DNA from 4 places in the Bacillus sp. V33-4 genome. Region 3 is predicted to be linked to each of the others. Evidence: riboswitches for the same ligand, from Rfam matches in the RefSeq annotation. Region 3 holds a riboswitch; each other region holds the start of a gene.
What was found. A riboswitch is a leader RNA that binds a small molecule or an ion and turns the genes downstream of it on or off. The one in region 3 is predicted to bind S-adenosylmethionine.
Positions count from the first base shown of each region.

Region 1 (2,203 bases), on a different contig from region 3:
TTCCTGCCGGACGAAGGTCGAAGTTGTTGCGGACTAGATTGATTAGGATGTCTTCATCAACTGCTCCTGTTCCGAATGTATCAATAGAAATCGACACAGGCTGGGCCACACCGATCGCATAGGCGAGCTGCACCTCCACTTTTTCTGCAAGGCCGGCAGCAACGATATTCTTCGCAACATAACGGGCTGCATAAGCGGCAGAGCGGTCAACTTTCGTCGGATCCTTACCGGAGAATGCACCGCCGCCATGACGTGCATATCCGCCATATGTGTCAACGATAATTTTGCGGCCTGTTAACCCTGCATCCCCTTGTGGACCGCCAATGACGAAACGGCCTGTCGGATTAATAAAGTATTTTGTATTTTCATCGATCAATTCCTGTGGAACGACCGGGTTGATCACATATTCCTTCAAGTTGCGCTGAATTTGCTCAAGTGTAACCTCTGGATGGTGCTGGGTCGAAATAACGATTGTATCGATCCGCACTGGCTTGTCATTTTCATCGTATTCAACCGTAACTTGTGTTTTTCCGTCCGGACGCAGGTATGGAAGTATCTCCTCCTTGCGCACTTCGGTTAAGCGGCGGGCAAGCTTGTGTGCCAGTGAAATCGGCAGCGGCATAAGCTCTTTCGTTTCATTGCAGGCAAATCCAAACATTAACCCCTGGTCACCGGCTCCGATCGCGTCAATTTCTTCATCAGACATTTGGCCTTCACGAGCTTCAAGCGCCTGATTAACACCCATTGCGATATCAGAAGACTGTTCGTCAATTGAAGTTAGCACCGCGCATGTTTCAGCATCAAAACCATATTTAGCACGTGTGTAGCCGATACCGGCAATCGTTTCGCGAACGATTTTCGGAATATCCACATAAGTAGTAGTAGTGATTTCACCTGAAACCAGAACTAACCCTGTTGTAACTGAAGTTTCTGCAGCAACGCGGGCATTCGCATCTTTTGCAAGAATGGCATCTAAAATAGCATCAGAAATTTGGTCACAAATTTTATCCGGGTGACCTTCCGTAACTGATTCAGAAGTAAACAATCGACGTTTTGTTGACATCTGATTCCCTCCTTTTATATTCATAATAGGCAAGGGCATAAGAAAAGTGCCAGCACCCCAATTTTCCCGGAAAGGAATCTCCCAATCCGCTGCTGCCTGGCAACTGGTATATCATAACACGGTACTAATCTATGTGATTATTCTTAAGCCTTACATTGATACGGTATTCATTCCCTATGTAGTATGAAATAAACAAGAGCTTTTTATCCCACTTTACTATCGTTTAAGGGGGCCCGGCACATAGGCCGTTATCAGCGCTCCGAATAGTGGATAACAGGCTCTTATTCGTCAAACCAACTAAGCTGGCACCTGGTAAACGCAAAAAAACCTTCCTTATGTGAGGAAAGGTTGATGTCCAATGTACGCGCCTTTCACTCTTATCGTTCAAGGAATGGATCCTTGCATCAGGTTAGCACCTTGCTCGACAGACATACACTTCCTAAAGAAAAAAGAAGTCCATACCATCAATAAGCAGGTTGCCGGGTTTCATTGGGCCTGACCCTCCACCAGCTCGGGATAAGAGAATATCCGTTCAATAAAAAATCATAACCTAAGCCGTAAACTCCTGTCAATAAAATTTTACTTCGGAAACAACACCATTGTCTCAATTTTTCGAGCAGCCACAATTTTGTCGAAATTGTTCAATAATTAGACGTTAAATAGTATAGACTATTTCGGTCAATGTGTTATACTAATTCATGAGATGTAATCACTTTCAACAAAAAACAAATTGGTAAAGGAAGGTATTCATCAGATGAATTCTGTTAGTGTATCCAATAAGTTAACCGAATTAGCAAAAGGAAATAATGTCCATGTACAATTGTCCGTCCCCCAGCTTGTCGAAAAAGTATTAAAGCGCAATGAAGGATCGTTAACCTCGACGGGTGCGGTACGCGCGACAACGGGAAAATACACAGGACGATCACCTAAAGATAAGTACATTGTCGAAGAACCATCTTCAAGGTCCAAAGTTGAATGGGGACCGGTTAATCAGCCTATTTCTGAAGAAACGTTCTCCAACTTGTATAATAAAGTATTAGAATACTTGAAAGAAAAAGACGAACTTTTCGTATTCAAAGGATTTGCAGGTGCGGATAAAAAATACCGGATGCCAATACAGGTTATTAATGAATATGCCTG
Region 1 covers NZ_PGVC01000012.1:36,395-38,597, reverse strand. Annotated here, with positions in the region: gene metK (methionine adenosyltransferase) at 1-1,063, opposite strand, end outside; SAM riboswitch class I at 1,438-1,586, opposite strand; gene pckA (phosphoenolpyruvate carboxykinase (ATP)) at 1,818-2,203, shown strand, end outside.
Region 1: it holds a riboswitch for S-adenosylmethionine, as region 3 does, so the genes downstream of both, metK (methionine adenosyltransferase) here and sfnG (dimethylsulfone monooxygenase SfnG) in region 3, are expected to answer to the same signal.

Region 2 (2,203 bases), on a different contig from region 3:
TCATCAATTCGTAGCAAAAACCTATTATCCATTTAGCGCAAATCCTGAAAACTTTGGGGCAATGGTAACGATTGAGCTTGATAAACATGTTGATGTCAGCGAATTTTTCCGCTCCTTAACATGGGTGAAAATTGTTCCGACACTTGCCGGAGTAGAGACGACTGTTTCGCACCCGCTCAAGACATCCCATCGTGCGCTTCCACCGGAAACTTGTGCTGAACTGGGTATCACGAACGAGGTCGTCCGAATTTCGGTCGGTATTGAGCATTATGAAGACATTATCGTTGAATTCGAGAATGCCATTAAAAAGGCGCTAAATTGAGTAAATTTGAAATGTAATAAGCTAAACTGAAAAACGAATGAAGTTGTCTAGATATACAGGAGTATGCCGTAGGAAATGAATAATACTAACTTAACATTAAATAACAGTTCGTTTTTCATTAAAGAATTGCTTTATGAAATTCATTCAATTAAAAAAATACAAAAAAATTTATATTTTTAGTCATTTGTTATTGACTAAAAAAATAAACTTTACTATAATCCTTTATAAAGTTAACAGTTTAGTGTTTTAATCAAATAAAATATCTCTTATCCAGAGTGACGGAGGGAACAGGCCCGAAGATGTCCGGCAACCTTCAAGCCCCAAGCTTGAAAAGGTGCTAATTCCTGCAGGCAGCATGATGCTGTTTGAAAGATAAGAGGAGGGGCCCCCTCTTCTTATGAAGAGGGGGCTTTTATTGTTTTACAAAATTTGAAAAAAAGCCGGTTCTCATTGATGCAGTGGCGCTGAACGTTCACGAGAGCTTGTTAAACATTAAACCTATTATTCTTATAAAATTAATCAGATTTGGGAGGAAATAAAATGTCACAATCTTATGATACTTACGATTTAGAAACGATCCTTTTACACGGAGGGCAGTCACCTGACCCGACCACAGGCTCAAGAGCCGTTCCAATCTATCAAACAAGTTCATATGTTTTTCATAATACAGAACATGCCCAAAGTTTATTTTCCCTTGATGAGCCTGGCAATATCTATTCAAGAATTGGAAATCCAACCGTTGATGTTTTCGAAAAAAGGCTAGCCTTGCTTGAAGATGGGGTTGCCGCTGTGGCTACATCTTCCGGAATGGCCGCGATTGCCCTGTCGATCATGAATATTGCCCAGGCTGGCGATGAAATTGTTGCTGCGTCAAGCTTGTACGGAGGAACATATAATTTATTCGCGATTACCCTGCCAAAGTACGGTATTAAAGTTCATTTCGTTGATGCAACTGATCCGGAAAATTTCAGGAAAGCAATTACACCTAAAACCAAGGCCGTTTATGGAGAGATCATCGGAAATCCAAGCTTGCGCGTTTTTGATATTGAAGCAGTGGCTGAAATTGCCCATGAACATGGAGTGCCATTAATTATTGATAATACTTTTGCTTCCCCATATTTGTGTAAACCAATCCAATGGGGTGCTGATATCGTTGTCCATTCAGCGACAAAATGGATTGGCGGACATGGAACAACAATTGGCGGTATCGTGATTGACGGCGGACGCTTTAATTGGAACAGTGAGAAATTCCCTGGTTTTACAGAACCAGATCCAAGCTATAATGGCTTGCGCTATGCCAATGATTTTGGAACGCTTGCTTTCAGCACAAAGCTGCGCGTCCAGTTATTGCGCGATTTCGGTTCATCGTTAAGCCCGCACAGTGCGTTTTTACTGCTGCAGGGGCTTGAAACGCTTCATTTAAGAGTTGAAAAACATAATGAAAATGCCTTGAAGGTTGCAGACTTTCTAAAAGCTCATCCTGCTGTCGAGTGGGTATCCTATCCGGGACTTGAAGAGCATTCAGCTCATGAACTGGCCAAGAAATACTTAGGGGGCGGATTCGGGTCGATCGTCAACTTTGGAATTAAGGGTGGACGTGACACCGGGAAAACGGTCATCGACCATGTTGCACTATGGTCCCATGTTGCCAATGTCGGGGATGCTAAGTCGTTGATTATCCATCCGGCCTCAACTACGCATCAGCAACTGAGTGCTGAGGATCTCATTAAAACAGGGGTTACTGAAGAATTGATCCGCTTATCGATCGGGATTGAATCGGTGCGCGATTTAACAAACGATTTGGACCGTGCTTTCTTCGAAGCAACTGGGCTTTCTTCCAAAGGAGAAGTAAAGGGCGATGTCGCAGTGAATGATGAAGGT
Region 2 covers NZ_PGVC01000010.1:62,620-64,822, reverse strand. Annotated here, with positions in the region: gene CVD23_RS04635 (trans-sulfuration enzyme family protein) at 1-322, shown strand, start outside; SAM riboswitch class I at 586-701, shown strand; gene CVD23_RS04630 (PLP-dependent aspartate aminotransferase family protein) at 863-2,203, shown strand, end outside.
Region 2: it holds a riboswitch for S-adenosylmethionine, as region 3 does, so the genes downstream of both, CVD23_RS04630 (PLP-dependent aspartate aminotransferase family protein) here and sfnG (dimethylsulfone monooxygenase SfnG) in region 3, are expected to answer to the same signal.

Region 3 (2,203 bases):
CTGAGGACAAATGCATTCCTCGAAGTTATTTTATTAATTGGGATTCTCGCCTTTATTGGAACCGTTGCCTTTTCGAAATATATTGAAAAGGGGGTAATTATTGAAAGTGATCGAGATCTTTAGATTTATGAGCGGAGCGTTAATTCTTATTGGGGCGTTTTTAAGCCTTGTAGCAGCTTTTGGAGTCATCCGCCTGCCGGACGTCTATACACGGAACCATGCGGCTTCCAAAAGCGCCACGCTTGGGGTAATGTCTATCCTGCTAGGTACGTTCGTCCATTTTTTTATGGAACAGGACCACTTCAACTCGCGAATCATCCTCGGGATTGTGTTTATTTTCATAACATCTCCGGTCGCCGGGCATCTGATCAGCCGGGCTGCTTATAACTCTGGTGTTAAACTGTGGGAGAAAAGCGTTCAGGATGATTTAGAAGAGGCGGTTTGGAGACGCAATAACCGTGTCAGACAAAGAGACAATTAGCACTCTGCAGCCATTAAGTGGATAATGGCTATTTTTTGAAATCATTAAAAATTCAAAAAAGGTTGACGAATTAATATTCAATGATTATGATGTACATTATACAGTTTAATAAAGCTATTCTTCTTATCAAGAGAGGTGGAGGGACTGACCCTGCGAAACCTCGGCAACCAGCATTTATTTGCCCGGTGCCAAATTCAGAGGAAATACCATTATTTCCGAAGATGAGAAGGCGGAACGTTGAATATATTCATCCACCCCCTTCTCTCTTTTCGAGTAAGGGGGTTTTTATTTTTCAATGACTAGATAAAGAGATACTGCAAAATGGTCCATGAGGAAAATAGTGTTCATTTCAATTACGGAAAGTGTGGCCGCTCCATGTTTACCTTTAAACTATAAAAACAAGGTGTAGTCCGCTTTAAAAAGGAGACGATGCTTTATGGGAAATTTGCAATTTGCTTACTGGGTACCAAATGTCAGCGGTGGGCTTGTTGTATCCAAACTGCCTCAAAGAACAGGGTGGAATTTCGAGTCAAATAAAAAATATGCGCAAATTGCAGAACAATCGGGTTATGACTACGCTTTGCTGCAAACCCGCTTTTTTGCAAGCTATGGAGCAGAAAACCAGCTGGAGGCAATCACACTTGCTTCTGCACTCGCATCAGTCACGGATAAGTTAAAATTGATTTCTGCTGTCCATCCGGGGTTATGGCATCCTGGTGTGTATGCGAAAATGCTGGCTACTCTAGATCAAATAAGCAATGGACGCGCCGCAGTCAATATTGTCAGCGGATGGTTCAAGCAGGAATTCATCGGGTATGGCGAACCTTGGCTGGAACATGATGAACGATACCGGAGAGCAGAGGAGTTTATTCAAGTGTTAAGATCGATGTGGACAGAAGAAACAACCACTTTTAAAGGAGACTTTTACCGCATAAATGAAGCCCCGCTTAAACCAAAGCCGGTGCAGGGGGCAGAACTGCCCATATTCCAGGGCGGCAATTCTTTGGCTGCCAAGCAAATGGCTGCCCGTGTTTCCGACTTTTACTTTATGAATGGGAATACACTGGAAGGCTTTAAGACCCAAATACATGAAGTAAAAGCACTTGCTGAAAAAGAAGGGCGCAACTTAAAGTTTGCGGTAAACGGCTTCGCTATCGTCAGAGATACAAAGGAAGAGGCAGTGCAACTATTACGTGATATCGTCGCCAGCGCAGATGTTGAAGCAGTTAACGGCTTTAAAGAAGCGGTTAAAGAGGCTGGGCAATCAACGAGAGATAAACAGGGAATGTGGGCGAACTCCTCGTTCGAAGATCTTGTTCAATACAATGATGGATTTAAAACCGGCTTGATTGGGACAGCTGAACAGGTGGCTGATCGGATCATTGAGTTAAAGAAAATTGGCATAGATCTCATTTTAACCGGGCATTTCCACTACGAAGAAGATTTGCAGCGCTTTGGCGAAGAAGTCATTCCTCTTGTTAAGAAAAAAGAGCAATTATTAGAAAAAGAGGGAACTGCAGCTTCATTTTCATAAGACTATTCATGTAGCTAAACCTTTAAAAAGCCATTCTGGTTGAGTGACTGGAAGAAGGAAGCTTAATTGCTCCCTTCTTCTTTAAAAATTTATAATGTTATTTTCTTTTTAGCACCGCCATTGTGCATCTTGAAACACAGATCAGCTTTTCCTGTTCATCAACAATTTTAATATCCCATACCATCGTC
Region 3 covers NZ_PGVC01000024.1:70,664-72,866, forward strand. Annotated here, with positions in the region: gene CVD23_RS09620 (Na(+)/H(+) antiporter subunit F1) at 1-123, shown strand, start outside; gene mnhG (monovalent cation/H(+) antiporter subunit G) at 107-481, shown strand; SAM riboswitch class I at 602-709, shown strand; gene sfnG (dimethylsulfone monooxygenase SfnG) at 918-2,015, shown strand; gene CVD23_RS09635 (hotdog fold thioesterase) at 2,113-2,203, opposite strand, start outside.

Region 4 (2,203 bases), on a different contig from region 3:
CAGGAACAGGAAAAACACTCGGTTATTTGTTGCCTGTCCTGCAAAAAATCGAGGTTGAAAAGCGGAATATTCAAGCGGTTATTTTAGCTTCTTCCCAGGAGCTTGTGATGCAAATTTTAGCGGAAATCCAGAAGTGGGCGGAAGGAAGCGGAATTCGGGCCGCATCGTTTATCGGCGGGGCCAATGCGAAAAGACAGCTTGAAAAGCTAAAGAAAAGCCCGCACGTGATCGTCGGAACGCCTGGCCGGACGCTTGAATTAATCAAACAGAAAAAAATGAAAATGCATGAGGTAAAAACGGTTGTGCTGGATGAGGCTGACCAGCTCATTGTCCCTGAGCACGAAAATACCGTCCGGCAGATTATTAAGTCCACGCTTGGCGATCGGCAAATTCTCCTGTTTTCAGCAACTCTGACGAAGAGAACAGAGGAAATTGCCAGAGAAATAGCAAGAGAGCCGGAGATTATTAGAATTACAAAGGATGAAACAATCGATGCTTCGACGGTGGAGCATGCTTATGTTATTACGGAACAGCGCGATAAAATTAATTTTATTGAAAAGCTTTCAAGGATTTCGGGGCTAAAAGGTCTAGTATTTGTACGAGATATCGGGAATTTGAATGTCCTCTCAGAAAAGCTTAAATTCAAAAAAGTAAATGCTGAAGTGCTCCATAGTGATTTGGGCAAAATGGACAGGCAGGCCGCGATCAGGAACTTCAGGACGGGAAAGAGCAATTTGCTGCTGGCCACCGATATTGCTGCAAGGGGTCTCGACATTCAAGGAATTACCCATGTAATCCATTACGATTTTCCGAGGGATCTTAACCAGTACGTTCACCGCTCAGGCAGAACCGGAAGATTTGGTGCAAGCGGCACGGTTCTCGCCATTGTCACAGATAGAGAAGAGCGGGATCTGAAAAAATTCGCACGTGAATTGGGGATTTCGATCACTGAAAAAGTGTTCTTTAAAAGTGAAATAGTTGATAAACAAAATAGAAACCGCTCTTGACAAGAAAAACGATTCAAACATGCTCGCAGAAAGAGCCGTTTTCATTGCTGGTCTATTAAGTATGGTTCTACGGGAACAGAAATGCTCTGCGATCCGAACCTGATGTTAGAAAAACTAACAAGGTCATTGACGGATTGAATCGTTGTTGATATACTCCAGCTATCACAGAAAAAAATAAATACTTGCTCTTATCCAGAGCGGCGGAGGGACAGGCCCTGTGAAGCCCGGCAACCTGCAAGGAAACTTGCAAGGTGCTAAATCCTGCAGATATAAGATCTGGAAGATAAGAGGAGGATTGTCCATTAAACCTCTTCTTTACCTGAAGGGGTTTTTATATTTTCGGCAAAATTGGTCTGGAATTATAAATTTTACATATGAACAAGAAGGTGTGAAAGCTTTGGGAGAGAAATTTGAAACAGAAGTGCTGCACAGTCGAAAAAAGCAAAAACGAGAAATTAAAAGCAAAGTAACACCAATCTATCAAACCTCAGCGTTTAAGTTTGATAATTTAGAAGAGCTTGAAGGATATTATCAAGGCGAGGGAAACTATTTATATTCCAGAGTTGGAAACCCGAATACGGATGAACTTGGGGAAGCCGTGGCGGCACTGGAAGGTGCACCGGCCGGGGTGGCGTCGTCCTCTGGGTTATCGGCGATTCTTGCCGGCGTTCTTTCCGTTGCCCGAAGCGGAGACCATATTGTTGCAACGGACGATTTATATGGAGGCAGCTATCACTTATTGAAAGAAGAGCTTCACGAGCTTGGGATTGAAACGACATTCACTTCCTTTTCTGATCTTAAGAGCGTTGAGGAAGCAATCCGGGAGAACACGGTGCTTCTTTATACGGAGTCGATTACAAATCCGCTTCTTCGTGTAGAAAAGCTTGAAGCGATTGTCGAGCTTGCCAAAAAGTACGACCTTTTTACACTTGTTGATAATACGTTTGCCACTCCTTATCATTGTAAGCCGTTCATACTTGGAATCGATCTTGTCGTGCACAGTGCGACAAAATATATTGGCGGGCATAGCGATATCACCGCTGGCGTGCTTGTCGGCAGAGAGGAATTAATCAGCAAAGCAAGAGCAAAAATTGTCAATTTAGGCGCAAATCTCAGTCCTTTCGAAGCATGGTTAACATGCCGGGGTCTGAAAACGCTGGCTGTCAGAATGAAGACACAATCAGAAAACGCTAAAC
Region 4 covers NZ_PGVC01000010.1:64,845-67,047, reverse strand. Annotated here, with positions in the region: gene CVD23_RS04640 (DEAD/DEAH box helicase) at 1-1,007, shown strand, start outside; SAM riboswitch class I at 1,193-1,297, shown strand; gene CVD23_RS04635 (trans-sulfuration enzyme family protein) at 1,405-2,203, shown strand, end outside.
Region 4: it holds a riboswitch for S-adenosylmethionine, as region 3 does, so the genes downstream of both, CVD23_RS04635 (trans-sulfuration enzyme family protein) here and sfnG (dimethylsulfone monooxygenase SfnG) in region 3, are expected to answer to the same signal.